One region of the Kosakonia radicincitans DSM 16656 genome, then DNA from elsewhere that is predicted to be linked to it. Evidence: riboswitches for the same ligand, from Rfam matches in the RefSeq annotation. Region 1 holds a riboswitch; each other region holds the start of a gene.

Region 1 (7,948 bases):
TCGATAAAACGCAGCGCCAGATCCATGCCGGAGGTGACGCCCGCCGCCGTTCTGACCGGCCCGTCCGCGACGTACAACGCATCCGCATCAACCGCGATATCCGGATAGCGCCTGGCGAGTTGCTCCGCGACCGACCAGTGCGTCGCCACCTGGCGCTGATGCAGCAGCCCGGTTTGCGCCAGCAGCAGCGCGCCGGTACAGACCGAGCCATAGCGCACGCTCTGGCGGCAAAGGGCAGTAACGGCGGCGATTTGCCGTTCCGTCAGCGCACGCGCGTCGATGTCCGGCGCACCAGCAATCAGGAAGGAAACATTCTCTGGCGGTGAAAAATCAGTAAGCCTGGCATTTGCATTAAGCGCCACGCCGGAAGAGGAGTGAAGGTGCTTTCCTTCCAGCGACATCAATACCGGCTGGTAAACCTGGCGATGCAGCAGGCGGTTGGCTTCGGCAAACGCATCAAAAGGCCCGGCAACATCCAGCAATTGCACGCCAGGAACAGCCAGTATGACGATGGTATGCAGCATCTTTCACCTCTGGAGTCTGCGGATAACGTTATGTCCGATATTGCCTGTTTTGAGCTGTTATAGACACAACTTTTCTCTTCTAGAATGACCCACACACATTCCAGCCGGAGAGAAAACATGAGCTTCAACGTACAAGGTATTCGCATCCCTGATAGCCAGATGGCGCGCGACGCCACCGCCCTGGTTCGCGATACTGAATCAGACCTGCTGTTTAACCACTCCAGCCGCGTTTACTACTGGGCGGCATTAGCGGGCAGGCAGCGCGATATCAAGGTTGACCACGAATTACTCTATGTCGGTTGTATGTTTCACGACATGGGGTTAACCCACGAACATTGCAGTTGTGATAAGCGTTTCGAAGTGGATGGAGCCAATGCGGCGCGCGAATTTATGCAGCACTATGGCGTGACGCAACAGGATATGGACAAGGTGTGGACGGCCATTGCACTGCACACCACGCCGGGTATTCCGGAATTTATGGCGCCGGAAATTGCGCTGGTCACCGCAGGTGTGGAAATGGATGTGCTGGGCATTGGCTATAACGGTTTTGACGAGGCGGAACGTGAAGCCGTGGTTGGTCAATATCCACGCCCGGCCCGTTTTAAAGAGGAGATCATCCAGGCCTTTTATGACGGCATTAAACACCGGCCTGCGACCACGTTTGGCAACGTTAAAGCCGATGTGTTAGCCGATAAAGATCCGCACTTTGCGCCGCTGAACTTCTGTCGCATCATCCGCCAGTCGCCGTGGAAAGGCTGAGTGAACCGCCGGGCGATTGCCCGGTTTATTGCTGATTGAGCACCGCTTTGCTCCAGTCATAAAATGCCCGCACTGAGGGGGGTAAATAGCGGCTTTGCGGGTAAACCAGTGACAGGGGCAAGTCAAAGGTGTAGTTCTCCATACAGCGCACCAGCGCTCCGCTTGCCAGCCAGGGTTGCGCCAGATAACTGGCGACGCGAATCAGCCCCAACCCTTGTATCCCGGCCTGAATATAGGCATCCGTATCGTCAACGATCAGCGTCTCGCTGAGGCGAATTTCATGATCGTCGCCTGCGTGGCTCAGCAGCCAGTCGGTGGTGCGCCCGGTACGGTGATTCAGATAACCCACGGCTTTATGCTGGCGTAACGCCTGTAAATCAGCGGGATTGCCATACTGCGCGATGTACTGCGGGGAAGCCAGCACCACCCAGCTAAACTTCGCCAGTGAGCGTGCCACCAGCGTGGTGGAATCCTCCACTCTGCCGGTACGAATCACGCAGTCGTACCCTTCCTGGATCACATCCTCCACGTTATCGCTGGAGCACAGCGTCACCGCCAGTTGCGGGTAGCGGTGCAAAAATTCACCCAGCCGGGGCAGGATGCAGTGTCGCGCCAGCGATTGCGGCATGCCGATTTTCAGGCGACCTGCGGGCTGGCCGTGAGTGCCGGGGAAAGAGGACTCCAGCGCAGTGATATCATCCAGTATCCTTTTGCTCGCCTCGTAGTAGCGGCTTCCTTCCGCCGTCACGCTGAGTTTGCGTGTGGTGCGCTGTAAAAGCTGCAAGCCCAGCCCGTTTTCCAGCTCTTTAATTACCCGTGAGACGGTGGAGCGCGGCAGGCCGAGTGCTTCTGCAGTGCGGGCAAAACTGCGCGTTTCCACCACCTGCACATAGACGCGCATCGATTCCAGTTTATCCACTTTTCCCCCTCCGCTTTTTTTCGATTATCCCATTTTAACGAACAGTCTAACCTGAATTTTGTACCTTATCGAAATCACGCCTTCGCCGTAATCTTTTCGCAGTGCAGTAAAACTGCCATCTGATTGAATGAGGACGTGAAATGGCTATACAGAACGAAAACGTATTGGTGCTTGGGGCGGGACAACTCGGCGCGGCGGTGCTGAACATGCTGGTACCTGCCGTGACGCAGGCGCAGGGCACAGTTACGGTTGTGGTTTCGCCAGGCGCGTGGGATGAATGTGGCTATTTGCGATCGGCGGCACACCAAAAATGGGTGGATCGCGGTGCGAGATTTATCGCTGTCGATATTGCGACCAGCACGGTTGACTCGCTCATCCCGCTGCTGGCGCAGTTTGATACGGTGATCAATTGCATGGGCTTTGTCGCCGGAACGGGTACGCAGCTTAAAATCACCCGTGCAGTGCTGGCTGCAGGTATACGCCGCTATTTTCCATGGCAGTTTGGTGTGGATTACGACGTGGTGGGAAAAGGCAGCGGCCAGCCGGTGTGGGACGAGCAGTATGATGTCCGGGAACTGTTGCGGGCGCAAACCGGCACCGAATGGGTGATCGTGTCGACCGGTATGTTTACCAGTTTCCTGTTTGAACCAGCATTCGATGTGGTGAATCTGGAGCAAAAAACGATAAATGCGCTGGGCGGATGGGAGACGCGGGTGACGGTGACTTCGCCTGCCGATATTGGTCGGCTGACTACCACTATCTATCTGCATCAACCACGCATTATGAATGAGGTGGTACTGATTGCCGGGGAAACGCTCTCGTATGCCACGCTTGCGGATACCGTTGAAGCCGTAACAGGGCAGGCATTTAAAAGAGGCGTTTATACGCTGCCCGCGTTAACGGATGCATTGCGCCTGCAACCGGAGGATCAAATGTGCCGCTATCGCACCGCTTTCGCCCGCGGCGAAGGGGTCTGGTGGCCGATGGAGCAGACCTGGAACGCCCGGCATCAGATAGCGACGCAGGACGTTAAAGGCTGGTTGCAGGCACATCTGGCGTAAACAGGCTGAATCACCCGCAGGCATCAATGGTGCAGCATTTCGTCTACGATCTGCGCTTTGTTCAAATTGTACGGATAGAAGGTCGGCCAGTTATCCATCTCTTTCAGCAGCACTTGCTGGGATTCGTTGCCCATAAAAATATGGAAATGCAGCGACTGGCGCGGCGCAATAATGTGGTCGCTGAACTGCACAAATTTCGGTGCTTTTGACTGCGCGTCATTGCATTCAAACAGATAGCGCACGCCTTTCTTGCCGGAGGTGTAGGTCAGAATTTTATAACCGGCGTAGTCATAGCGGCAGCGGGTGACCGTTTTGCCGGTGTGAAACTCAATCACATTATTTTCAATGCCGATGGTATCGATGTTGGTCGCATAGCCTTTTTTGTAGTAAGTGCGGTACTCCTCCACCGTTTTGTCGCCGTGCTGCGCTTTTTTCTCCAGCACCGGATCGAGATCGCCATTCAGCAGATATGGGTTCAGCGATTGCCAGATCCCGTCCCAGTCGGACAGTGACCGATCCTTGACATCTTTATCGTCGATAATGCCTTCGCTGGCTTTGCGTTCCACCTCTGTCAGCGGCTTTCCGTGGTGATGATCGTGAGCCATGCTCTGTGTACTACCCAGTAATACGCCCATACCCAGAACAAAGGCGGATTTCTTCATGATCATACTGCGCTCCCTGATGATTTGTTATGTGATGAAATGTTATAATATAACAATATTAGAAATCATCAATGTGTGCAACATAGCTTCGGTTATAAAACATAGCATCATCTATATGTTGATGATAAATAAGTAATTTTTGCCTTTTTGTCGTTGCTGTGGCACCATTGCCGCTCTTTTCGCAGCGCAGTGTTTTTCCCCTCTGTTGAGGCGGTTTTAAAGGGTGAGCAATGAGTTTCTATGCAATGATTATTCTGGCCTTTGGGATGTCGATGGATTCCTTCGCTGCTGCCATTGGCAAGGGCGCGGTGTTACAACGTCCGCCCGTTCGCGAAGCGCTGAGAACAGGGTTGATCTTCGGCGTCATTGAGGCTATCACGCCGGTAATTGGCTGGGCTGCGGGGCTGGCCGCCAGCCAGTACATCATGCACTGGGATCACTGGATCGCCTTTGTGCTGCTGCTGGCGCTTGGCGCGCGGATGGTGAAAGAGGGGGTGAGCAAATCGCCTGACGAAAACGTTGAAGCCCCGCGCCGTCACGGTTTTTGGCTGCTGGTGACCACCGCCATTGCCACCAGTCTGGATGCGATGGCCGTGGGTGTCGGGTTGGCGTTTCTCAACGTGAATATCGTGGTGACTGCGCTGATGATTGGCCTTGCGACAACGATTATGGCGACTACGGGTATGCTGCTGGGGCGTTTTCTTGGCGCGGCGATCGGCAAATGGGCGGAAGTGCTCGGCGGCGTGGTGCTGATGGGTATCGGCAGTTTAATTCTGGTTGAGCACTTAGGCTTACTGTAACTTGCCTGCAGGGGCAAAATCATTAACAATGCGCCAGAAGGTGATGGCGTTCCACCTTACCCAACCGCTTCCTGGAGAAGCTGATGACGCCTGATATGACTCTTAAATGGAGGCATGTCGGGCGTTTTTCTTTTGTCCCTCCCGCATGCCTCAACGTGATGTATTGATGAGGAAAAACATGCTGAAGTCTTTATTTGCCGTCATTGTGGGTGGTTCCGCAGGCTGCGTTATCCGCTGGCTGCTCTCTCTACGTTTAAATGCGCTTTTTCCCAATCTGCCGCCGGGTACGCTGCTGGTTAACCTGCTGGGTGGCATGATCATTGGTGGCGCGCTGGCGTTCTTTACGCGCCAGCCGCATCTCGATCCCACCTGGCGATTGCTGATCACCACGGGCCTGTGCGGCGGCATGACAACTTTTTCAACCTTCTCGCTGGAGATTTTCGCGCAGTTGCAAACGGGAAATTATCTGTGGGCAATGACCTCCGTGCTGGTGCACGTACTGGGCTCGTTGCTGATGACGGCGCTGGGTTTTACGCTGATTAACGCACTGTATTGAGACTGTATGCAGGGGAAGGTAAATATCTTCCCCTCTCTTTAACCGTAAAAATACCAGGACTATTGGCAACATTTTTATTTTAATCTTGCGAAGATGTTTTTTCCTATTTTTTTAATGGCGCTATGAGTGAGTATTGACTAATGCCACTAAATAAGCAGAATTAGGAACATTGACGCAACGGACATGCACGATATAGCCCGTAATAATTATTAAGAATAAGCGCTTTAGCAATATCAGTTGGTGGAAAAATCTGATAGCAGAAAATATTATATTTTTGATTTTTTTGTTTTATTTGGCTTGCCGGGAAACGGTAAGCCAGAACGGTTCGCAGGCCAGGTTTTTCGCCATTTACATGTGAGTCTGGAGTGGTTGATGGGCAAAGAGCAAGAGAGTTACGGAATGCACGATTTTTTCAGAGGTGACACTTCTGGCCATGAAATGATTGAGCGCTATACGTATGTGAAAATTATTAATTTTGATGCGACTGACACGATTAATTTTGAGTTTTCGCCGTATCAAAAATATTTTATTTCAATTATGGCGAATCGCAAACCACCTGCCGAAAATAGCACTCAATAACTTCCATTACTGAATGTAAAAATAAATTTACTGGCAGTGCAGCGAACGCTCAATGTACTGCCCGTAATTGAATGAAAAACCCGAAAAAAGAACCCTCAGACACAGGAAATCCGCTCTGTGTCTGAAGGCATGCAAGTGCATCTTCGTTACTAACAATGAGCGTGCTAACAAATTGTAAAACGATGATCAGAATATCCCTGTAAAACAGGGATTTGTAATGAAAATAAAAGATCTTTGTGAATGAATATTTTCATCGTTAACACATTGAAATTATTGATAATCTGAACATATTTCATCCATTCTGACGTTTGAAACCCTGGTGTCGCATTTGCAGCCGCCCCTTGCGGGCGGCTTTTTTTTACCTGCTAAAACTTTTTATTGGTCGCAATGCGCATCATCAATGACTGCCTGCGCAGCTTGACGCTTAATCGCTTTTTTTCTCTACGTGCCCGAGCGGTTTTTCCGGGAAGCAGTAGTCGCGCACGCGGCGTTTTAACTCTGCAGCATCGGGAAAACCGCCTTCCTGCTTACGATCCCAGATGACTGTGCCATCGATATCAATCACAAAAATTCCGCCTGTGCCGGGGATCAGACGCACCGATCCGAGATCGGTACTGAACGTATGTAGCAGTTCTTGCGCCATCCAGCTGGCGCGCAGCATCCAGTTACACTGCGAGCAATAATGTAAAGTAATCGCCGGTTTGTTCATTTTCTCGTCCCTCCAAAAGGCGAATCAGACAGCAAAGTGTATGCAAAGTGCGGACACAAAGGTGAGAAATTTATGAATTCATTGCAAGTGATAATCATTATCATTACTATCTGAGCTCATAACATAACGATAACCTGCATTTTTGTCCTGACGTATTCTCGTTTCGTGGAACGACTGGAAGTAAGACGTGAGCCTGATACTAATAAATTCTAAGGCTTACAAAATATTATGTGTAAATCGCAACTTTCTCCGCGTCGCTTCAGGAAGCGCGTGGTGGTGACTTCATTACTCGCAGCCCTGTATCAGAACACCGCGCTGGCAGCGGATACCGATACCTCGACGACTACCGCAACGAATGCGAAACAGGATACGGCCGAACAGATGGTCGTTACGGCGCCTGCACCGGTGCTGAAAGCAGGAAGTAGCCATTCCGTTAGCGCACAGGATTTACAAAACAAAGGCGCGAAAGATTTCGGCTCTATCATGCGTTACGAGCCGCTGATTAGCGCGACCGGCGCAAGCGGCGGTTCTGGTAACGGCAAAAGTGGTTTTGACCGTGGTGGTTACACCGGTTACAACATTCGCGGCCTGGAAAGTAACCGCGTGGGAATTGATGTTGATGGCATTCCGCAGCCGGATGCAACCGGCCGTAGCTACGTCAGCCGCGCGGGCCTGAACACCTTCGGCATTGGCCGTGACTATATCGATCCGTACATGTACGGCAATGTGGATATTCAGTCCGGCGCGACGCCCACCGATCAAGCAAACACCTCGATTGGCGGCAACGTCTCCTTCCGCCCGAAATCACCGGACGATTATCTGCACCCGGGTAAAAACAGCTACTTTGGTTACCAGAGCGATTATGACTCCGCCGATCGTAGCTGGCACAACGGCGTGACCGGCGCGGCAGGGGATGAAACCCTGCGCGGTATCTTTGTTTATAGCCGCCGCGATGGTCAGCAAACCCGCAACAACAGCGGCTCCATTGATGCGTACCCGGCGAACTGGCACTCCGATGCGATGATGGCCTCCGGTATCTGGCAGCCAAACGATGAGCATAAACTGACCGGTACGCTGGATTACTACCACAAAACCAATCACACCCATTACGACTCATGGAACAGCAGCGGCAGCACCATCCTCGGCGACGCACAGCAAACCAGCCAGACCCGCCGCTGGGGCGTCAGCCTGAAAGATGACTGGACGCCAATGAACGACTGGCTGGACAGCATGTCCAGCAAAGTTTATTACCAGCACACCGAAGCGCATGACCGCACTTACATGCCGGACAGCACCACCGCCACCATGGAAACGGTGTACTCCAATTACGATACCGATACCTGGGGCATACAGAATGCGCTGGCGAAAACCCTTGGCCG
Region 2 (7,948 bases), 770 kb from region 1:
GTTCAGCGCTCAGGGCACTGTTTTCGGTGCGAAGGTGATATTTCCCGTCACGGTAAAATTCGCTGGATGCCGGGTCCATACAGATACTGATATCTTCCCCCGGTCGGTAACCGGCTTTCTCAATAGCCTGAACAATGAATTCCAGAGGCTCACGGTTCGAGGAGACGGCCGGGGCAAATCCCCCTTCATCACCCACCGCAGCGGAGAGGTTCCGGGACAGAAGGATCTGGCGCAGGGCCTGATAGACTTCACTGCCCTGACGAACGGCCTCTGTCAGCGATGACGCACCGTGCGGTGCTATCATGAATTCCTGAAAATCGGCTCCCTGACCACGGGCATGAACGCCACCGTTAATAATATTCATGCACGGAACCGGCAAAAGACTGGCGTTGAGTCCGCCGAGATAGCGGTAAAGTGGCTGACGGGTGACCTGAGCGGCCAGTCTGGCCACCGCCAGCGAAACACCCAGAATGGCATTGGCACCAAGTCGGCTTTTGTTCTCCGTACCGTCCAGTTCCCGCATCAGATTATCCAGTCGCCGCTGCTCCCGCACATCGGTTCCCCTGACGGCGTCGCAAATTTCTGTCTCCACGGCCTTAACGGCATCACGGACTCCTTTCCCGCCGAAACGCCCGGGATCACCATCGCGGCGTTCAGTTGCCTCTCTTGAGCCGGTACTGGCCCCGGACGGTACCGATGCACGTGCCATCTGACCATCTGAAGTAAAAGCGTCCACCTCAACCGTGGGATTACCGCGAGAGTCGAGAATTTCGCGGGCCGTGACTTTTTCAAGTAGAAAATTCATACAGTTCTCCTGTAGCTCAGTCGTGAATGTGTTTAATCAGAACGTCTACGTTCAGGTGGTTAACGTATTCAGCCGAACGGGACGTCAGTGCTCCCATAAAACGGTTCCGGTGGCCTGCAATCACCAGGTCCACACCGGTGTCGGTAATGCATTTCTGTACATCTTCAAAACGCCGCATGGTGACCAGCTCACGCGCGTCAACGTGCTCCGCCACAGAGGACGTCAGCTCACTGAACAACGCCTTCGCCTGAACAACGTCTTTTGATACGGCATCGTCCATCAGGCCGTCCGATATGTAGTTCATCTCCCGATAGTCATTACAGATATGAGCAAGTGTGATGTTCATTTGCAGGTAAGCGTACAGCGTGAACCGTCTGGTCATAATCTGATGCATCCGACAAAGTGGTGTCCACCAAATAAGTAGTGGGAACCAAAGTGTCAGATATGCAGAAAAATGTGACTCCCGGCAGGCGTAAGGGCTGCCCTAATTATTCTCCTGAGTTTAAACATCAGCTCGTTGCCGCCTCCTGCGAACCCGGGATATCCATCTCAAAACTGGCGCTTGAGAATGGCATTAACGCCAATCTGTTGTTCAAATGGCGTCAGCAGTGGCGTGAAGGTAAACTCCTGCTGCCTTCGACAGACCTTCCCCAGCTACTTCCTGTAACACTCGACGCCCCTGCTGGACCACTGGCGGTGCAGTCAGAACTGCCAGCAGAAGAGCCGGAGACCCTCAATATCACCTGTGAGGTGGCATTCCGGCACGGAACGCTCCACCTCAACGGAACTGTCAGCGAAAAACTCCTGACTCTTCTGATACAGGAGCTCAAACGGTGATCCCGTTACCAACAGGCACCAAAATCTGGCTGGTTGCCGGTATCACCGACATGCGCAACGGCTTCAATGGTCTCGCCACAAAGGTGCAGACGATGCTGAAAGACGATCCGATGTCCGGCCATGTCTTCATCTTCCGGGGCCGCAGCGGCAGTCAGGTCAAACTGCTGTGGTCTACCGGTGACGGGCTGTGCTTGCTGACAAAACGGCTGGAGCGCGGCCGCTTCGCGTGGCCGTCAGCACGCGATGGCAAAGTGTTCCTGACGCCGGCGCAGCTGGCGATGCTGATGGAAGGTATCGACTGGAGACAGCCAAAGCGGTTGCTGACATCCCTGACCATGTTGTAGGCCTCTTTATCCTGGTTGTTGCAGAATAAGCCTGGTAAAATATGGGCCTATGAATGACACCTCTTCTGACGACATCCTTCTGCTGAAACAGCGCCTGGCCGAACAGGAAGCGTTGATCCACGCCCTGCAGGAAAAGCTGAGTAACCGGGAGCGTGAAATAGACCATCTGCAGGCACAGCTGGATAAGCTCCGCCGAATGAACTTCGGCAGTCGTTCCGAAAAGGTCTCCCGCCGTATCGCACAGATGGAAGCTGACCTGAACCGGCTTCAGAAAGAAAGCGATACGCTGACTGGTCGGGTAGATGATCCGGCAGTGCAGCGTCCGCTGCGTCAGACCCGCACCCGCAGACCGTTCCCCGAATCACTCCCCCGTGATGAAAAACGGTTATTACCCGCAGAACCCTGCTGCCCGGAGTGTGGTGGCTTGCTGAGTTATCTGGGTGAGGATGCAGCCGAACAGCTGGAGCTGATGCGCAGCGCCTTCCAGGTTATCAGGACTGTACGGGAAAAGCATGCCTGCACAAAATGCGATGCTATCGTACAGGCACCTGCGCCTTCGCGGCCCATCGAACGGGGCATCGCAGGGCCAGGACTGCTGGCCCGCGTGCTGACCTCAAAGTATGCAGAGCACACACCGCTGTATCGCCAGTCTGAAATATATAGCCGCCAGGGCATGGAACTGAGCCGCTCACTCCTGTCAGGCTGGGTGGATGCGTGCTGCCGGTTACTGTCACCGCTGGAAGAGGCGCTTCAGGACTATGTGCTGACTGACGGCAAGCTCCATGCTGATGACACGCCTGTCCCGGTGCTGTTGCCAGGTAATAAGAAAACGAAGACCGGGCGGTTGTGGACCTACGTTCGTGACGACCGTAACGCCGGGTCAGAGCTGGCGCCGGCGGTGTGGTTCGCTTACAGCCCGGACAGAAAAGGCATCCATCCGCAGACCCATCTTGCCGGCTTCAGCGGTGTGCTGCAGGCGGATGCGTACGCCGGGTTCAACGAGCTGTACCGCAATGGCCGGATAACGGAAGCCGCCTGCTGGGCTCACGCCCGCCGGAAGATCCACGATGTGCACGTCCGCACCCCGTCAGCCCTGACGGAAGAAGCCCTGAGGCAGATCGGTCAGTTGTACGCCATAGAGGCGAATATAAGGGGAATGCCGGCAGAGCAGCGGCTTGCTGAACGTCAGCAGAAAGCGAAACCGCTGTTGAAATCCCTGGAAAGCTGGCTGCGTGAAAAGATGAAAATCCTGTCGCGACACTCGGAGCTGACAAAAGCGTTCGCGTACGCACTTAACCAGTGGCCGGCACTGACGTACTATGCGGAAGATGGTTGGGCCGAAGCAGACAACAACATCGCTGAAAATGCCCTGCGGACGGTCAGCCTGGGTCGTAAAAACTTCCTGTTCTTCGGTTCTGACCATGGTGGTGAGCGGGGAGCACTGCTGTACAGCCTGATCGGAACGTGCAAACTGAACAGCGTGGATCCAGAAGGCTACCTCCGCTATGTGCTTGACGTCATCGCCGACTGGCCGGTCAACCGGGTCAGCGAACTGCTACCCTGGCGCATCACACCGCCAACTGAATAACACATCCCTGTCAATACGGCCCTCGGTGTACGCTTACATTTGCAGCAGGCGGGACAGAGTTGCCGCCAGTGCGAGCAAGGGGACGCCATCCTCTTTCCCCTGAACAAGAACAAGTGCATGTGTGTAGATTTTCATGGCTGTCTCCGGCTTTGATTGAGGAAGTGTTCCAGCCAGGGCAGAAGCTGTTTCTTCCGGCTGACCATGTCCGGCACGGAGCAGGGCGCCGCGTTGCCACTCTCCGGCCCGGCGAAATACAGTGTTGAAAAGTATTCACGGATATCAGTCACCATCAGCACGATAAGTCCGGCTCCGGTTGTCACCGCCATCTGCGCCATCGCATTTTGCAGTTCATCCAGTACGGGAGTGACCTGGCCTGGTGAACTCACCTCCAGTTGTGCGATACGCACATCCGTGCCGGCGAGCGAAAAGGTCTTAAGGTCTTTATGCAGAAGCTGTTCTGTGGACTGTCCGGTGATATCGGTTTTGGCTGCCAGTAGCCCGCGGGCAAACGCCTTACGTTTTACTCCCGACAGAACGCAGAGTTCAGTGGCTGTACGGATATCGTCTTCCGTCGTGGTGGGTGAGCGCAGATTAACGGTGTCGCTGAGCAGCGCGCCAAGAAGCAGGATGGCGTGAGTCGGGGGCATTGTGCGGCGCATTTCTGCATCCATCAGCAGCCAGAGTACTGTTGCGCTGCTGCCTGCCGGTTTTATCCAGACCTCCGGCGGCAGTTGCGTGACCAGACCGCCAAGCCGGTGATGGTCGATAATCCCGATGATATTGCTCTGGAGGAGATCAGCAGGCCCCTGTGCCGGTTCGGTAAAATCGACCAGCCATACCGGTTCACCTTTCAGTGGAATATCCAGCAGGGGCGGCAGGGAGAGCCCGGCAGCTTCAAAAATATAGCGTGTCTCAGGATTCGCTTCACCGGGCCGCCAGGCACGGGCAGGACGGTTACACCGGTTGAGCCAGCCCGCCGTCACGGCTGCGGTGCAGACAGCGTCGCTGTCAGGGTTAAGATGACCAAAAACATTAATCAAAGATGTATCCCCGTTAAGGGAAGTACACAGGCCGGAAGGATTTATCGACGGCCTGACATACCTCCTGAAAATCAAGAGTCATATCAGGCGTCATCAGCCCCGGACGGGGCGGTTGGGAAAGGTGGAACGCCATCACCTTTAGAGACATCATAGCTCAACGCCTCTGGAAAGTCAGCAGACAAAGGCTTTTTCCTGTGCCCATGAAGGTGTATGGCTGAGAAAGGTAAGGTGTACAGCATTTACCGGAATTTACTCGCATTACAACGGTGCAGATAAACGTTTGTGATAAAATTTTTTGCTTATCAATCATTTCAGGTGGGCGATGTCATGCAGGCAAGCCTGATAATGTCATCCACCAGGTGTTTTCACGGACAGATCCACGTTTTCCGCAGGAAAACAGCCTGGTCTAAACATTCTGAAAGGAGGTTGTATGCCACAGCCCATGCGCGCAAACAGAAAAAAACTTAACGGAGTTATCAGCGGGTTTATCAGTTCCCCGGCTGCGGGCGGTATTATACTCATCCTCGCGTCTGTAGCAGCCATCGTGATAGCTAACTCTCCCCTGCTTGAGGGATATGAATTACTGCTGAAATACAAAACTGCCGGGCTTTCCACGGAGCACTGGGTCAACGACGGCCTGATGGCCATCTTTTTTCTCTTTGTCGGTCTTGAGATTAAGCGGGAGCTTCTTGCCGGGCAACTGGCAACATGGAGCCAGCGTGCCCTGCCGGGTTTTGCGGCGCTGGGGGGCGTTGTCGTGCCGGCACTGATTTATGCCTGGTTTAATGCCGGTAATGCAGAGACGCTTCGCGGATGGGCTATCCCGGCCGCGACGGACATTGCGTTCGCGCTCGGCGTGCTGACTTTGCTGGGAAAGCGGGTTCCGGCATCACTGAAGATTTTTCTCTCTGCCCTTGCCATCCTTGATGACATGGGGGCCGTAGCGATAATTGCGATTTTTTATACCAGTCATATTTCACTCATGATGCTGGGCGGCGCTATGGTAACCGCACTGATGATGTTCATGATGAACAGGGCCGGCCTTAAACGATTGTTTCCCTACCTCGTTGCAGGCTGCCTGATGTGGTTTTTTATGCTGCAGTCGGGGGTTCATGCTACGGTGGCTGGTATTCTGGTGGCCCTTTTCATCCCGCTGAAAACAGACAGCACTTCCGGTTCACCGCTGGAGCGACTTGAACATGGTCTTGAGCCGTGGGTGGTTTTCCTTATTCTGCCGGTGTTTGGTTTCGCGAATGCAGGCGTATCGCTCACAGGCCTGACCGCAGAGGATCTTCTGTCACCCGTGCCAGTTGGTGTGGCCACGGGACTCTTCCTGGGTAAGCAGGTGGGCGTTTTTGGCCTTTCGCTGCTCGCTGTCGGTCTGGGGCTGGCCAAAAAACCGGAAAACAGCTCGTGGCTGCAGATATACGGCGTCTCTGTTCTGTGCGGAATTGGTTTTACCATGAGCCTTTTCATTGGCAACCTTGCATTTGCGGAAAGCCAGTTACTCATAGATGAAGTGAAAGTCGGCGTACTGGTGGGATCAGTTCTGTCTGCGTTGACTGGGGCGCTTATCATGTTGCTCCCGCGTCAGCGTTGAGATGTAACAAATGCTGAGTGTCGAGCTGTTATTAAAGCTTTCATTCTTCTTGAATATTTTCCATTCCACATAATGTATATTCAATGAATACGGGGAGATGACGTGCCATGCAAATGGCACGTCATCTCTTATTGACTCATTGACTCCGTAACCGCCTGCCAGGTTATAAATCCACCGCTCAGATTATATGTCCGGAAGCCGTGAGCCTGCAGAATACGGTATGCCACATGCCCGCGCAGGCCACTCTGACAACCGATAAAAATATCTTTATCTTCAGGTAATTTTTCAAGATTCTCCCGCAGGGAATCAAGAGGGATGGATAGCGCGTCAGGATATTCACCAAATTGTTTCAGTTCTGCAGGAGACCGAATATCAACTAAACAATAACTGCCCGGTTCCCGTTGTAACACATCGCTGACATGACTGATGACCGTATCTCCCTTGATGACATTTGCCGCCACCATTCCAGCCTGGTTAACGACGTCCCTTGCACTGTTAAAAGGAGGAGCATAGGTCAGCTCCAGATGCTCGAGATCGTTGACGGTAAGCCCCGCGCGCTGTGCGACAGCCAGGACATCGATGCGTTTATCAACCCCTTTTTTCCCTGACGCCTGGGCCCCGAGAATTTTACCGGTATCGGGGCTGAACAGCAGTTTCAGACTGATCATTGTTGCCCCCGGGTAGTAACTGGCATGATCAGCGGCATGGACGTAAACCTTCTCGTATCGGGTACCATGGGCTTTCAGCTGCTTTTCATTCGCCCCGACACTGCCAATACTCAGCGAAAATACCTTACAAATGGATGTCCCCTGACTGCCATGGTAAAAGCTGTGACGATCGAGCATATTGTCAGCAGCAATGCGTCCCTGGCGGTTGGCTGGCCCTGCCAGAGGAACATTAGCGGGTTCCTGAAAGACAAGGTCAGGTGTTTCAACTGCATCCCCCACGGCGTAGATGTCAGGGATACTTGTCTGCATACAGGCATTGACACTTATGCCTCCCCGTTTACCCACGGCGAGCCCGGCTCCTGTGGCAAGGCTGCTCTCAGGTTTTACCCCGATGGCGAGAATAACCATGTCGGTCTGCAGAAACCCACCGTCAGACAGTGCAACGCGGAATCCCGTCTCTGTCCGCAGTACCTCGGTGAGCGCCGTTCTGAGACGCAGATCAACGCCATGACTCCTGATTTCCTGATGCAGGGCCGATGCCATTTCAGGATCAACCGGAGCCATAACCTGTTCCCCCATCTCCAGCAGGGTCACACTGATCCCCCTTTCGCTCAGTGCCTCCATCACTTCGAGCCCGATAAATCCCCCCCCGACAAGCGTGGTGTGAGCGATTTTATGTTGCTCAATCCACGCCTGGATAGCATCCATGTCAGTAAGATTTCGAAGCGTAAAGACACCCTCTTCCTGTAGTCCGGGCAAGGGGGGGACAACCGGAGCGGCACCGGTACTGAGGAGCAGACGATCCCATTCTTCGGTATGGACCTCCCCGGAGGTCAGATTTTTAACCGTCACTGTCTTATTAACCGGGTCTACTGACGTCACTTCATGACGGATACGGACGTCTATGTTAAAACGGGATTTAAAATCCTCCGGAGTTTTCAGAATCAGCGACTGCCTTAACGGAATTTTTCCGCCTATATGATAAGGCAATCCACAGTTGGCGAAAGAGACATCGCTTCCCCGCTCAAACACAACAATACTGACATCCTCTGATAACCGACGAGCC
Region 3 (7,948 bases), 1.8 Mb from region 1:
TATTGGTGTAAAGAACATCTGCGGTAATGTTCTCTTCTATCAATGCGTCAAATACCCAGGTATAACTACCCCGATTAACCTTATTTCTGAATATATTTAAAGAAACAGGTGAATTCAGTTTTCCCCAGAGGGCTGAACAGATAATTTTCTCATCATCAACATAGGCGATATCCTTAATCAGAGGGTAGGGCCAGAGCTGTTTTCGCAGCGCATTCAGGTACTGGCTACTGCATGGCTCATAGACTGCGAACTCCTGTCGAAGTCCATCAATCAGTTTTACCTGCTCGATCAGGCTGTCACTGCGTGCCAGAATTGAATCAGCATAATCTTCCATTTTTTCATGGATATAGTAATAATAAACCCCTTGTCCTGTGCCGTACAGAACGCCGAATGTTAAGACTATTGAAAGCGTGTAGATACTGATCCGGTGGTGGATAATTTTCAGTATTTGCATTGGCATTATTGACAGCATCCCCCTGTCGTTATGGTTATCCGGCGTGAACGCTTTGCATAATATTGACCATACTCCTGCCATCGCATTGTGACATGAGAGGTAAACAACAGTTTTCGTGATTATCGGCCGTACGGTTCTGGACTTTATCAGTAATGTATACCCATTCCCTCATTCGGCGATACCTGTGACCCTTACCCCGAGTCATAATCAGGAATAACCGGCTTCAGTCTGGCTAAATATTCTGGCAATTCCCTGACTTTTCGGGAAATTTTGACAGGGTCATCCAACCCCGTGAAAAGGGGGAGTCTCTGGTCAGAGTGTATGCAGCCAGGCAACGATCTTGCGCAGCATTGCAACCATACGACAGTTAGAAATTACAGCTGTGTTATCAAAGCCTGGCTGTGTGGAAAACCGAAAATATCACATACGCCACCGGGTTCTTTCCGTTAACTGTGCCCGGTTCCTCTGGTCTTGTCGCGCCTCAGGAGAAAGCATGAAACTCCTGTCTTCTCCGGGGGCCTTTTCCTGGCCCGCCGGAACATGTTACCGAACGACCAGAACAGGGCATCTGGCGTGTCTCACCACTGCTGCAGCGTTTGAACCCAACAGATAGGTAGAGATATCCGGTCGATGGGAGGCAATGATGATTAAATCCGCATTAATCGAATCGGCAAGCTTGAGGATTTGATCCTTTGGTGATCCGGTTGCAACATGGGTCTGGATCTTTTCGGATGGCAATTTGAATTGCTTAGCAAGCTCATCCAGTTTTGATAATGCAGCATGCTGTATTTCTTTCATTTTCGGCATTTCAATCGAATAGGCCAGACCCAACGTTGAATAATACGGTAACGAAGGTATAACCGTGAGAAAATGCACTCTGGCGGTATTCATCACAGCGTGCGCCTGAACAAAGGGAATGACCTGGTGGGTCAGCTCTGTTTCAGAGATATCGATGGGAACCAGAATAGAATTGTACACTTTAGACCTCCTGTATTATTTTGTTTAGTTGAGAATAGTCTCTTTACAATTAAAAAATGTGTACCTGCAGCCAAATTTTGATTCCATTTCACTCCTTATCGAAGATGAAACATACCGTGGGAAGGTACATCAAAATCAGAAGGATTCATTCGGACAGTAATAAAGTCGGAGTCAGTTTCATTATCATGCTTGTTCAGGTGAATATAACCTGAAGGGTGTATGCCGGTTTTCACCGGCATACACACGGCAGATGCCATGATGATTTCGGTCAGGCACGGCGAACAAAAGCTTTGATGCCTGCATATCGGGCTTCATTGCCCAGTTCCTGCTCAATGCGCATAAGCTGATTGTATTTTTCAATACGTTCGCCGCGGCATGGCGCGCCGGTTTTCAGATGCCCCGCCCGCAATGCCACCGTCATGTCGGCGATAAACGTGTCCATGGTTTCACCGCTGCGGTGCGAAATAAAAGCGCCCCATCCGTGTTCATGACACAGTGAAACCGCGTCGAACGTCTCGCTCAACGTACCAATCTGGTTGAGTTTGATGAGCGCCGCGCTGGCCAGGTTTTCTTCAATACCCCGGCGGATATACTTCACATTCGTTACGAAAAGGTCGTCACCGACCAGTTCGGCGCGTCCGCCAAGTTTCTCATGCAGATGTTTCCAGCCAGCCCAGTCATCCTCGGCGAGCCCGTCTTCAAGCAGGACAATGGGGAAGTGGCTCATCAGTTCACCATAATAATCCGTCATCTCTTCAGCGCTCAGGGCGCTGTTTTCGGTGCGAAGGTGATATTTCCCGTCACGGTAAAATTCGCTGGATGCCGGGTCCATACAGATACTGATATCTTCCCCCGGTCGGTAACCGGCTTTCTCAATGGCCTGAACAATGAATTCCAGCGGCTCACGGTTCGAGGAGACGGCCGGAGCAAATCCCCCTTCATCGCCCACCGCAGCGGAGAGGTTCCGGGACAGCAGGATCTGGCGCAGAGTCTGATAGACCTCGTTGCCCTGACGAACGGCCTCTGCCAGCGTTGAAGCACCGTGCGGTGCTATCATGAATTCCTGAAAATCGGCTCCCTGACCACGGGCATGAACGCCACCGTTAATAATATTCATACACGGAACGGGCAAAAGGCTGGCATTGAGTCCGCCGAGATAGCGGTAAAGTGGCTGACGGGTGACCTGAGCGGCCAGTCTGGCCACCGCCAGCGAAACACCCAGAATGGCATTGGCACCAAGTCGGCTTTTGTTCTCCGTACCGTCCAGTTCCCGCATCAGATTATCCAGTCGCCGCTGCTCCCGCACATCGGTTCCCCTGACGGCGTCGCAAATTTCTGTCTCCACGGCCTTAACGGCATCACGGACTCCTTTCCCGCCGAAACGCCCGGGATCACCATCGCGGCGTTCAGTTGCCTCTCTTGAGCCGGTACTGGCCCCGGACGGTACCGATGCACGTGCCATCTGACCATCTGAAGTAAAAGCGTCCACCTCAACCGTGGGATTACCGCGAGAGTCGAGAATTTCGCGGGCCGTGACTTTTTCAAGTAGAAAATTCATACAGTTCTCCTGTAGCTCAGTCGTGAATGTGTTTAATCAGAACGTCTACGTTCAGGTGGTTAACGTATTCAGCCGAACGGGACGTCAGTGCTCCCATAAAACGGTTCCGGTGGCCTGCAATCACCAGGTCCACACCGGTGTCGGTAATGCATTTCTGTACATCTTCAAAACGCCGCATGGTGACCAGCTCTCGCGCGTCAACGTGCTCCGCCACAGAGGACGTCAGCTCACTGAACAACGCCTTCGCCTGAACAACGTCTTTTGATACGGCATCGTCCATCAGGCCGTCCGATATGTAGTTCATCTCCCGATAGTCATTACAGATATGAGCAAGTGTGATGTTCATTTGCAGCAGGCGGGACAGAGTTGCCGCCAGTGCGAGCAGGGGGACGCCATCCTCTTTCCCCTGAACAAGAACAAGTGCATGTGTGTAGATTTTCATGGCTGTCTCCGGCTTTGATTGAGGAAGTGTTCCAGCCAGGGCAGAAGCTGTTTCTTCCGGCTGACCATGTCCGGCACGGAGCAGGGCGCCGCGTTGCCACTCTCCGGCCCGGCGAAATACAGTGTTGAAAAGTATTCACGGATATCAGTCACCATCAGCACGATAAGTCCGGCTCCGGTTGTCACCGCCATCTGCGCCATCGCATTTTGCAGTTCATCCAGTACGGGAGTGACCTGGCCTGGTGAACTCACCTCCAGTTGTGCGATACGCACATCCGTGCCGGCGAGCGAAAAGGTCTTAAGGTCTTTATGCAGAAGCTGTTCTGTGGACTGTCCGGTGATATCGGTTTTGGCTGCCAATAGCCCGCGGGCAAACGCCTTACGTTTTACTCCCGACAGAACGCAGAGTTCAGTGGCTGTACGGATATCGTCTTCCGTCGTGGTGGGTGAGCGCAGATTAACGGTGTCGCTGAGCAGCGCGCCAAGAAGCAGGATGGCGTGAGTCGGGGGCATTGTGCGGCGCATTTCTGCATCCATCAGCAGCCAGAGTACTGTTGCGCTGCTGCCTGCCGGTTTTATCCAGACCTCCGGCGGCAGTTGCGTGACCAGACCGCCAAGCCGGTGATGGTCGATAATCCCGATGATATTGCTCTGGAGGAGATCAGCAGGCCCCTGTGCCGGTTCGGTAAAATCGACCAGCCATACCGGTTCACCTTTCAGTGGAATATCAAGCAGGGGCGGCAGGGAGAGCCCGGCAGCTTCAAAAATATAGCGTGTCTCAGGATTCGCTTCACCGGGCCGCCAGGCACGGGCAGGACGATTACACCGGTTGAGCCAGCCCGCCGTCACGGCTGCGGTGCAGACAGCGTCGCTGTCAGGGTTAAGATGACCAAAAACATTAATCAAAGATGTATCCCCGTTAAGGGAAGTACACAGGCCGGAAGGATTTATCGACGGCCTGACATACCTCCTGAAAATCAAGAGTCATATCAGGCGTCATCAGCCCCGGACGGGGCGGTTGGGAAAGGTGGAACGCCATCACCTTGCAGGCAGTATAGGTCAGAAGAACAAAGCTGTCAGCCACCATTTCGGCTGGTTAATACTTAATTGCCACGGGTTCAACAGACGGCTCAAATGTCACGCTGGGCTGATTTCAGTGCATCCCTGCAATTGTCGGGCGCGGCGCCATGTAATGTCAGGCTGCCGCCCCGGCTGTTTGATGACTGGTGGCCGTGACATTGCTCTGCAAAAGCTGAGCGGCCTTCTCACGCTACCAGAGGCGAGTGTTCGACAATCTTACCCGACTCCAGCTTAATGAGCCGATCCGCCAGATGGAAATAGCGATCGTCATGAGTAATGGCGATCACGGTTTTCCCCTCCGCTTTCAGCATTGGCAGCAACTCGAGATAGAAAACGGCCTTAAACTCCGGATCCTGGTCGGCAGCCCATTCATCGAACAGATAGATCGGGCGGTTCTCCAGCCAGCTCTGCAACAGGGCCAGTCTTTTACGCTGCCCCTGAGAGAGTGCGACGGTAGAGAAGCGCCCGTTGTTAAAGCTGACTTTATGCTTAAGTTTGAGCAGGTTAAGAAGATGCTCAACCTGTGACTGCGTCCGATCGGTGACGAACACAACATCATCAAAGAGAAAGAAATCGCTGAAAATCACTGAAAAGTGCTGACGCCAGTGCTGGAGATCGTCTGCCGCGACAGGGTTGCCATTCAGCCATAGCTGGCCGCTGTCAGCGGGGAAGATCCCCACCAGCAAGTTTGCCAGCGTGGTTTTACCGCTACCGTTGCCGCCAACGATAAAGACACGCTCCCCGGGCGTAAAGGTCAGGCTCAACGGGCCGAGGGAAAAACGTTCCCCATCTTCACCCTGATACTGGTAGTGAATATTCTCCAGTGCCAGAGAGGTAAATGGTTCTGCCGCGTACGTTTTCGGGGAAATTTCCGGGCTTAATCCGGTGGTAAGTTGCTGGACCCGCTGCATTGCGATCCGGGCACCTGCGATGGCAGGCAGAGCAGAGAGGATGCCTTCCACCGGAACCACCATATACAGGAAGACCATGATATAGCCAGTCAACGTTCGGGTATCCAGTGCCAGCATGTCGCGCAGCCCGAAGAGTACGACTCCGATAAAGGCAAAAAACAGAATACTGCCCCAACTGCTGGCCAGACCGTACAGTGCGTACCCCCGGGTGCGCTCCCGGCATACGGCTTCAATGGTATGGGACAACTCACTGCCAACAAACTGCTGGCGGCGCATGGTATTGAGCCTGAACTCCCGTGCGCCATCGAACAATTTTTTACACTGCTGAATCAGCGTATCTTCCCGTTGACGCGACGTGCGCAACAGCCCCATTGCCGGGCCCTGAGCCGCACGATAGCCGAAACTTCCCAGCAGGATGGCAACGATAGCCAGCAACAGAACGCTCGGCGACAGGCTGCCAAGGTAGATGAGGCAGCCAGCGATCACTGCACCATAGATACAAAGGTTAGGCAGGCTAACAAAAAAGACTACCAGCGTATCGAGATCCTGCGTCAATGCCGATAACGCTTTCGCCATTCCGGCTTTTTCCAGCTGCAGCCAACTGGTTTCACTGATGTTCCGGACCAGTTGTTTACGCAGTCGGGCTTTCACCTTTTGGCCCAGCGACATAAATGTCGTTTGAGAGATAACCCGGCTGGCCAGCATCAGCAGGGTCAGCAGGGCGAAGTCGACACCGGGGCTGAACCAGGCGGCGGACAGAGGCTGGTTAAGGCTGTGGTTAATCATTGCCAGCAGCGTAGCATTACAAAAACCGCTGATCAGCCCAGCGATCGTGGCGAGGATAAGCCAGCCTCGAACCATCCTGAAGACCATTATCAATACCGACATCTGTATTCCTTTCACTTTATGCACATTCTTTATTCAGCCTGCCGGGATACTTTGCCCCGCAGCAGTGGCCATATCAGCAACGGGACACCAATCAGCGAGGCGACCAGCCCTACAGGCAACTGACGTGGATAGAGGCCATTGCGCCCAATCCAGTCAGCAAACGTCATGATGGTGGCGGCCAGCAGGGCTGCGGCATACAGCTGCGAGAGCGGCGTTTTGGCACCGAGCCTGCGCGCCAGATGTGGGCCCAACAGGCCAATGAACGATACCGGTCCCACCAGTAATGTCGCCAGTCCGGTCATTACGGCGGCCAGGCTCAATACAGCAACCCGCGCCAGCGGCAAAGAGACACCGAGCGAACCGGCAATACTGCCCATTGGCAACAGCAGCAGCCAGCGGCGAAATAGCGGAACCACGGCCAGTAATAGCAGCGTTGAGGCAAAGAGGATCTCTGCCAGCGGCGCGCTGATGTAGTAGGTGCTGCCGGTCATGAGCGGCAGCAACATGGCGCTTGCCGTGAGATTATTGAGCATCACCAGGCTGACGGTGGCCTGACACAAGGCATTCAGCGCCAGTCCATTGAGCAAGACTCGCTGCGGGTTAAACGCTCCGCGACGGCTATTCCACAGCGTCAGCAGCAGACTGAGCGTTGCCCCACTCAGGCTGCTCAGCAGCAGCCCGCCGCTGCTGGCGGGGAAAAGCACAACCCATGCCATGACGCCCATGGCGGCACCGCCTCCAATACCCAGTACCTCCGGGCTGGCCAACGGATTACCGCTGACCCGCTGCATCAGTACGCCAGCGCCAGCTAACAGTGCACCAGCGCTGAGCGCCGCCAGCAGTCTCGGCACCCGCAGCGGCAGCAGATGGGCGAGTTCGTCCGGGCTGGCCCAACTCCACTGCTGCAGGCCGTGGCCCGTATAGAGCGACACCACCACCGCCAGCAGGAAAAGGGTGCCGGACACCCAGAACAATGCGGCGCCGGCGGTTACTGGAGCCGCGGGTTCCGGCGCAGTTACTGGAGACGTTCCCGATCTGGAGAAGCGCGCCAGCAACATCAGCAGCGGGCCGCCCGTCACCGCCGTGAGCATACCGACGGGCAGTAGCTGGCCATTCGCCAGCGAGACCCGCGCGACACACTGATCGGTAAACCACAGCAACCCGGCCCCCATAAGTGCCGTATGTAGCAGCATCTGGCGTGATGTTCGCGCGCCGCCGAAGCGGGCCAGATGGGGCGCTGCCAGGCCGAGAAAGCCGATCACGCCAACAGCATTGATGGTGAAGGCGCTCATGACCAGCGCCAGCAGAACCGCCATACTCCGTATGCGCAGCGCTGAGGCGCCAAGGCTATTGACCATCGTTTCCGGCAGTTGCAGTAGCGTTAGCGGCCGGAGCATCAGAAGCAGAACGGCAAAAGCGGCGGTCAGGGGGAGCAAAAGATCGCGCAGCGGCTGGCTACTCTCAACCGCCAGCGAGCCACCGCCCCACATTAATACCTGCAGCAGAAAGCGATCGTTGATGATGGCGATAAGCAGGGTGAGCGCTCCGCACCACAGGTTAATCATCATCCCCGCCTGTACCATCACCAGAGGAGACAGACGCTGCCGCCAGCTCAGCAGTATGACGGCCAGCAACGCC
Region 4 (7,730 bases), 760 kb from region 1:
GTGAATGTAAATGATTTTTATATTCAATGGATAATATGGCAACAAAGTCAGTCTGGAGAAAAGATGGAATTTATAAGCATATTGTATGCCACACTCGACGGAAACCGTCAGCATACACTCAGAAAAAATGAACCTGCATGTTTTGCTGATTTGAACCTTGATAAAGTTATCACTTCGATAACTCATGATCGGGAAGTGTATAATATTAAACCATTTTTTTATTCACCATTAGAATATCTTGACGATATCTACTATCGGCAGGGCATAATTCAGGATGTTGGAAATGAAAATCTCTATAGTGCTATAAAGGAATTCTCATCTGACATGCAGAAAATTAGAGAGATTTCTGGGAAAAAGGAGTGCCGGTACTATCATTATCAGCAAAAACGTTGGGAACTTGAGTGTATACTACTTTATTGTCAGTCGGTTACAAAATTCCGGGAGCATTTAAGCTCGTTGTTACTTCGGTCGTCCGGTATGACAAATTTTAGAAATTATCTTTCCGGATACATTGATAGTGAGAATTTCAAAAGTTTATCCGCAATGGCAAGCCGGATAAAAGATAATCTTGAGGGAATTCGCTATAATCTCAGAATTAAAGGTGACACAATCAATGTGGAACACCATGCAGATGAAATAAACTATAGCGATAAGATTATTAGTGTTTTCTCAAAATTCAAACAACGTGATGTAACGGTTAAACTTGATTTTAAGAGTCATGACACTGTCATGACTAATGTTGAAGCCAGGATTCTGGAGTGCGTTGCCAGACTTTTTCCGTCTGTTTTTTCTGAACTCGATACGTTTATTGAAACCAGAAGCGATTATCAGAGTCATACACTGAACATTTTTGAACGTGAAATCCAGTTTTATCTTGCCAGCATCGAATATTTCCGCAACTTTCAGAACGCTGGATTATCATTTTGTATTCCTGAGATAAATGTTAATAATAAAAATATAACAGTCACCAACGGATTTGATCTGGCTCTTGCTTATTCACTTCTGAAGAAAAAAGAGAATGTAGTATGTAATGATTTTCAGTTGCGGGAACGTGAACGCATTTTAGTTGTTTCTGGCCCTAATCAGGGAGGGAAAACCACATTTGCCAGAATGATCGGACAGTTGCACTATCTGGCTTTGCTGGGGCTATACGTTCCCGCAGAGGATGCGAATTTGTTTCTGGTCGATAATATTTTTACTCATTTTGAAAAAAGCGAAAATATTCATGATTTTAGGGGTAAATTGTATGACGACCTTGTACGGATCAAATCTATACTTGATGTGGCTACATCAAAAAGCCTTATTATCATGAATGAGATTTTTACCTCAACAACTTCACACGACGCGTTATACCTTGGAACCCAAATTATTAAAAAAATAGTGATGCTGGATGCACTTTGTGTATGTGTGACTTTTATCGATGAACTCACCAGACTGGATCGGGCTATCGTCAGTATGATGAGTACGGTGGAAAATGATGAAAGGGCTTCACGAACCTACAGGATTGCCAGAAAACCTTCGGATGGCGTGGCGTGGTCAGCGACATTGGTTCAGAAGTATGGTCTGACATATGAAAAAATAAAAGGGGAGTTGAATGGATGAACGTATATCTGATGTATAAAGATGCTGATTTTGTTTTGGATGATATCTTCCCGGATAATTTCAATATCCAGGTGAGAGATCTGGGGTTGGATGTATTATTCCAGAGTCTTTCTGCTGGGGATGAGTTTTTATATTCAGTGGTCGAAAAAGCCTGTTCTCAGTCGCTTGCTGACGTTCCGTGTATTGAGTACAGACAGGCTATTTTGCGTGACTGTCTTTATAACTCAAATATTATCAGTGAATTTTATCAGGCGGTTGTTGAGTGCCTGGCGATGGAGAAAGAAAAACTTCACTACATTGTATTTGGTCATTCCCCCTCAGCAATGCTTCATCAGTCAATTTCCTTCACTCGTTTTTTTCTTGAAAATTTAAAGAAAGTCAGAGCTATTGCTGAAAAAAATATTTATTTTTTTGATTCATCCGGAATGACACGCCTCCTGAAGATGATTATCCAGGAACTGAATGAGGATTATCTGAGGGGTATAGAAGAACATCTTAAACAGATGGACTTCAAAAGAGGCGTATTAATGAGTGCCAAGCTTGGTCCGGGAAGTCGTGGAGACGAGTATATTCTCAGAGAACCCAACTCGCCGGATAAGTGCTGGTTCAGGCGCATTTTCTCAAGGAGACCTGAACATTACTCGGTTCAAATAGCCCCTCGTGATGAAAATGGCTTCAGAGCACTTAGCGATTTACGGGATGAGGGACTGGTACTGGTTGCTAGTGCAATGGCGCAGTCTACAGAGCATTTACGGAATTTTTTCAAATCACTGCGTGCAGAGCTAGGATTTTATGTGTGCTGCATTAACCTTGCTGAAGAATTAAATAAACGCAATTTACCCCAGTGTTTCCCTGTTCCTGTATATAAACGAGAGCGTCGTCTGGTTTTTGAATCGTTGTATGATGTTTGTCTGGGGCTTACATCAGACAAGAATATCGTCGGCAATACATTAAAGACTGATAATAAAAACACATTCATTATTACCGGTGCAAATCAGGGCGGGAAGTCTACCTTTTTACGTAGTATTGGACTGGCACAGATAATGATGCAAAGCGGAATGTTTGTCGTGGCTGAGTATTTCTGTACCAATATTTGCGGTCAAATCTTTACTCACTATAAGTGTGAAGAGGATAGCTCTATGGTTAGTGGAAAACTGGATGAAGAGCTCCTGCGTATGCGCGATATCGTTGATCTTCTGGAACAAGACGATCTTGTCCTGTTCAATGAGTCGTTTTCAGCGACCAACAGCCGGGAAGGGGCTGATATTATCAGGGGGATTGTGATGGCGCTTGCAGAGAGCAGGGTAAAAATTTTTTTTGTTACCCATTGTTCAGAGTTTGCCTGCGCGTTTTATCAGGAATTCCATCCAGATACCGAATATCTGTGTGCTGAAAGACGAGACGATGGTGAAAGGACGTTCAGGATCGAGGAGGGAGCACCGATGGATACTAGCTTTGGTGAAGACTTATATCAGGCGGTTTTTACATCTGATGAGCTTGCATGATCCTCTGTTCCTGATAAAAACAGAACAGGGATGTGTTTTTAAAGCATTGCCATCATTAAATGGCCAGCCGCTTTCATCAGTAGTGAATCGATAGAATGGTGTTATTAATAAAAGAATTGCTGTTCTGACTAAATGCCTCGTCTTCAGAAGGAAAAGTGGAGAGCATTGTCATACCACCATACAATCCAGTGGTAACATAAAAACTCCACGCTGGGGCACGGTGGAACGGTCCGGCAACATATGGACACATACTAGTGATACGCAGATAATCATTGCTAATAATGAATTATAAATAAAACACTTAAACCCACAGAATATCGTAACTTACTCCAGTATATAGCGACCACTGATGGTTTTGTCTTCGCTCATTTCATAAAGGACTGGGACACCCGTAGGGATATGCAGATCCATTACATTATTTTCGTCTGTCTGCTCAAGGTACATTGTCAGAGCCCGAAGCATATTGGCATGGCCGATCAGTAATAATGTTTCTCCGCTGACGACGCGGGGAGCGATGACATGCTGCCAGTAAGGTATAACTCTTCGTAGTGCCATCTCAAGACTTTCACCTTTTGGGAGATCTGACAGAGCAATATGGTGATAGCGGGCTTCGCGATGGAGAAGTTGTGGGGCTGCCGCAAGCAAAGGCGGAATACCTCGGTAACTTTTTCGCCAGTGATACACCAGTTCCTCGCCCATTTGTTGTGCCGCTTCATCTTTCCTCATCCCTTGCAGGGCGCCATAATGACGTTCATTCAACCGCCAGGTTTTACTCACTGGCAGCCATAACAGGTTCAGTGTCTCCATTATCAACCAAAGTGAATGTATTGCCCGGTTGAGAACAGATGTACAGGCTGAATCTATCTGTATACCAGCCTGTTTTATGAGCCTGGCTGCATGTCGGGCTTCTTCTTCTCCTCTCCTGGTCAGCGTAACGTCTGTCCATCCTGTAAAACGATTTTGCTGATTCCATTCACTTTCGCCATGTCGGAGCAAAATTATTTTTCCCATGACCCAGAACCCGTTGTTGTTAATAGTACGTATCAATAAATTGCCAGGGTTTTCCTGGCATTCACGTTTAATAACCTTTTTTTTTCGATGTTCTGCTGAGAAAATGGCGGACCAGCAAATGGCTGCTACTCCCGATGAAAAGGGCAATAGCGATTGCCACGTAATCATCAGGAAGTGCGGAAAAAAATACATCTGAGATTAGGAAAACCAGACAAGTTGTCAGTATTCCGATGACCGTTGATAGTAAGAGTATTTTAGGATTCACAGAGGACCTCCTTATAGCCCCCAGATCGAAGGTATGGGGTAGGTACAGGACTGGCTTTTTTAAAGGCTGGCTTACCGATAAAGACTGCCGCCTCACCCATAGCGTTTTCAATACGCTCAACTGATTGTATTTTTCAATGCGCTCTCTGCCGCAGGGGGCACCAGTTTTTAGACGACTGTAACGAAGTCCGCAAACGAATGCGTCATTATTCAGGTCCGAAATTTCACGTAATGTGGTGATGGTTTCTTGATTCTTCGTTGTCGAGCAGGTGAATTTTCCTGGACGATAATGGGGGGCTGGTCCGCCGATGTGGTTAAGCGGGTCGGCCGAAGCTGGAACACTACAGACAGTGTAGCGCAGCCCAATAACATGAATGAAAAGAGAACATTTTGACAAGGGCGTTTTGTGGAATGAGAAGAAATTGTCTGAATTTCGCATAGAAACACCTGACATACATGCTTAAAAGGAAACAGCGATATTGTATATCAGGCGTCATCATCCAGTTTGAAAGTACTGGCGGTTGGGAAAGGTGGAGCACCATCACCTTATGGATTGAGCTTAAATGAGACTTTCTCTGAAATCAATATTTATTACGGCATGCCATATCAGCGATGTGTTACAACGGGAAACAGGCAGGTATTGTTAACTTGATATTCGCTCTCCCGCAGAACGAAAAAAAATTGGTGAATATCCTGATGAGTTATCCATTCGCGGACGAAAATCATCATTCACCTTTCGCCCCTGTCGGAGGTGGTGCAGCAGTGTCTGTTCCCGGATGTGGTCTGGCGTAACCAGCCCCGTGTGGAAAAACGCGTGAATCTGCGCTGGCACAAGGTACAGCGGAAGGAAGATAAACGCTGGTGCCATGAGGCCATGCTGCATCAGAGCCTGGTCGCGCGGGCTGATCTGAGTGTTCAGTCGCCGGAAACGGTGGGAGCATAGTATTCGCGCTGGTCGGACGAACTGGCATCGATGTTCTGGCAGTGGCGCAGGCGCTTTCCCTCGCTGGCGGAACTCAGGTGGCACCAGGACGCGGTGATCCACTTTGGGTGTGTTCTCCGCCCCCGGGACACGGTGGAGGAGTAGCCTGACGGCCCGCGTGCGGCTGACCGCTGGCGCGTGCCCTCCAAGCTGAACCAGCTTGGAGGGCATATGATACATATGGAACTGGCAGACATTGCCCGTCGCTGGTCGCTGCGCACCGAAAGCAGGGGCGGTCAGTGGGCAATGTTGCCTTTATCGAAGTCGGCGCGTTAAGGGAAAACGAACAGGCAGACGCATGGGGCTGCCGGCGGGGATTCAAAGCGGCCAGCGTGGTGGTGTAGGTGAAAGTGTCACGGGCAGATTTTCTGCGTGACCGGCTGAAACCCCACAGGGCAGTGGGGGGATGGGCGATTTTTGTTATTTTCTGTGTCTGGAGGATGTCATTACCATTGATGAACTTCCCGACCGCTGGGGGCTACTCTGGGTGAATGAAAGGAGGCGCATCACAGGGCCAACTCTATGTCTCGACAACATCAGAGTAGCAGTTTACCCGCCGTAAGGCAGGAGAAGAGGCTTTGCGTTGACACGAACAACTGGGAACAGATCACTGATGTAAATATTATCAGCGAGTATACTATGAATGAAAATGATCTTCATGTGGCTGCGTAACGCTATGGTTTATCGACAAGGTTATAGACTGGAAAAAAGCCCATTAGTTGCTCTGTATTTTGCTACAGAAAAAATTCAGATGAGCTAACTGATGCTGCTGCTTTCATGACTTGGGATGTTCCAGATAGTAAATTAGATGTAATGCAAAGTTCGAAATTTCTTGGAGTAATTCAAGTAGAGCGAAATTTTTGCTAAGAAGTGTATTATAAAAGCTGTCATTTTTATGGGGTGAATTATGAAAATTATATCGCTGACCCTTTTGATGTGGTTCTTTTAAAAAGATTGATGACTATCTTGAAAATGTAAATTTCTCTTAATTTATTATAATTTAAGGTTGGGCTAAAAATAAAATAAAAACTTTAATTTTTTTATTTAAAGATATTGGGTCTCAGTGTGTCTGAAATAAATTTTTTTGAAGCCTTTTCTTTAATCTTTGAAATTGTTCTAGGGCGAAATGGACTCCAACTGCAGCGGAAATTAAGATAATGTCGACATGTTTAATGAACATCAAGCTATAATAAAACAACTACCTATAAATCAATGAGTGAAAAATCAGGGGTGTATCGCTATTTTCAAAAGGGATTAATGATGAGGCTTATCCTGCGAACCTTTTTGATACAATATCGCAAATCGATGGGGTAAGCCTTTCAGATTTAAAGGGGAAATTCATGGTTATTAAAAATAGTTATTCCTAAAGAAAAAATTGATGAAGTTCGGGAGGATTGAATTTATATAGTTTGACTAAAGAATTTATTTATCCTGAGATAATGTATTTCACCGAGTACATGCAAGACAAAATAGTCTCAAGATATCGAATCCGAACGTAAACTGCTCCTTCATGATTTAATTTCGGAACATACTAACTTTGCTTTTTGCTGTTGTAACCTTGATAAAGGATCGCACTCTGATCTAACATGGCTCCGTTATACCGTTGCGTAAAGCAACATGCCAATGTCCCTGCAATCTGAGAGGGACGCCTTCGGGTGATTGCTTGCCAAAACCGTCATGACCTGAGAGACGGAGCCTTCGGGCGGTAACTCCGTTTAACCTTTGAAAACGGAGGTCGTACAGCGACGAAGGTCCTTTTACTTACAATGCCTGTTTATGGCCTTTTCATCTCAATGGTGGTTCTCGCCAACGTTTCCTCTTTCGTTCAGACGCTGAATTCCGGTTGCAAACTTTGCGGCGTGGGTATGACCATTTGGAACATTTGGGCATCTTCCACGACTGCATTGAGAGCAGAGGAGCGCGGCGTCACTTGCGTTCGAGTGAAACGAGTACCAAGTGACGCGCGCAGCGCATAACTGGCAGAGCTGACGCACTGCCGTTTCAACAACCTTTTTACCAACTGACCAACACGTACTTAAAGGTTTAAGGGCCTTAAAAACGTACTTCATTCACTGTTTGTTCATTTATTAACCAAACGCCTTACCCGTAAAAACGGGTCAGGACTTCATTCAAAGAGGAGAAAAATCGACACGATATCGATGGCGACACCAGTCAACCAACTGGTGTGTGGAAGCAGACTGATTAACATCAGCCCGGTGAAAACCGCGAACAGGTCAGAGACCTGGGGAGCTTCGCAATAACTCAACATTTCGCCGCCCCGATGCACAGATATCTGTCGAGACGCAGGAAGCGCAACCATAAACCGTGCCGTCGGGGTGAAATTCATCGTCTGGAGCTGTGGCGCA

What was found. A riboswitch is a leader RNA that binds a small molecule or an ion and turns the genes downstream of it on or off. The one in region 1 is predicted to bind fluoride.
Region 2: another riboswitch for fluoride. It lies ahead of Y71_RS25085 (DHHA2 domain-containing protein); the one in region 1 lies ahead of crcB (fluoride efflux transporter CrcB).
Region 3: another riboswitch for fluoride. It lies ahead of Y71_RS12995 (DHHA2 domain-containing protein); the one in region 1 lies ahead of crcB (fluoride efflux transporter CrcB).
Region 4: another riboswitch for fluoride. It lies ahead of Y71_RS30540 (hypothetical protein); the one in region 1 lies ahead of crcB (fluoride efflux transporter CrcB).

What each region holds. Positions count from the first base shown of each region.
Region 1 covers NZ_CP018016.1:4,448,372-4,456,319, reverse strand. Annotated here, with positions in the region: gene Y71_RS21435 (GlxA family transcriptional regulator) at 1-524, opposite strand, end outside; gene Y71_RS21430 (HD domain-containing protein) at 642-1,283, shown strand; gene Y71_RS21425 (LysR family transcriptional regulator) at 1,309-2,202, opposite strand; gene Y71_RS21420 (aromatic alcohol reductase) at 2,343-3,263, shown strand; gene zinT (metal-binding protein ZinT) at 3,287-3,931, opposite strand; gene mntP (manganese efflux pump MntP) at 4,156-4,725, shown strand; fluoride riboswitch at 4,756-4,825, shown strand; gene crcB (fluoride efflux transporter CrcB) at 4,904-5,281, shown strand; gene Y71_RS21400 (hypothetical protein) at 5,522-5,860, shown strand; gene Y71_RS21395 (Rdx family protein) at 6,285-6,569, opposite strand; gene Y71_RS21390 (TonB-dependent receptor domain-containing protein) at 6,798-7,948, shown strand, end outside.
Region 2 covers NZ_CP018016.1:5,215,813-5,223,760, forward strand. Annotated here, with positions in the region: gene eno (phosphopyruvate hydratase) at 1-805, opposite strand, end outside; gene Y71_RS25065 (universal stress protein) at 822-1,187, opposite strand; gene tnpA (IS66-like element accessory protein TnpA) at 1,250-1,642, shown strand; gene tnpB (IS66 family insertion sequence element accessory protein TnpB) at 1,639-1,986, shown strand; gene tnpC (IS66 family transposase) at 2,036-3,574, shown strand; gene Y71_RS25085 (DHHA2 domain-containing protein) at 3,706-4,614, opposite strand; fluoride riboswitch at 4,692-4,760, opposite strand; gene nhaA (Na+/H+ antiporter NhaA) at 5,045-6,214, shown strand; gene Y71_RS25095 (FAD-dependent oxidoreductase) at 6,343-7,948, opposite strand, start outside.
Region 3 covers NZ_CP018016.1:2,680,394-2,688,341, forward strand. Annotated here, with positions in the region: gene Y71_RS12975 (EAL domain-containing protein) at 1-460, opposite strand, end outside; gene uspF (universal stress protein UspF) at 998-1,432, opposite strand; gene eno (phosphopyruvate hydratase) at 1,701-2,990, opposite strand; gene Y71_RS12990 (adenine nucleotide alpha hydrolase family protein) at 3,007-3,432, opposite strand; gene Y71_RS12995 (DHHA2 domain-containing protein) at 3,429-4,337, opposite strand; fluoride riboswitch at 4,415-4,483, opposite strand; gene Y71_RS13000 (cyclic peptide export ABC transporter) at 4,697-6,310, opposite strand; gene fhuB (Fe(3+)-hydroxamate ABC transporter permease FhuB) at 6,340-7,948, opposite strand, start outside.
Region 4 covers NZ_CP018016.1:5,206,142-5,213,871, reverse strand. Annotated here, with positions in the region: gene Y71_RS25045 (MutS-related protein) at 64-1,602, shown strand; gene Y71_RS25040 (MutS-related protein) at 1,599-3,107, shown strand; gene Y71_RS25035 (2,3-bisphosphoglycerate-dependent phosphoglycerate mutase) at 3,432-4,118, opposite strand; gene Y71_RS30540 (hypothetical protein) at 4,186-4,821, opposite strand; fluoride riboswitch at 4,863-4,937, opposite strand; partial or broken gene Y71_RS31195 (plasmid SOS inhibition protein A) at 5,134-5,469, shown strand.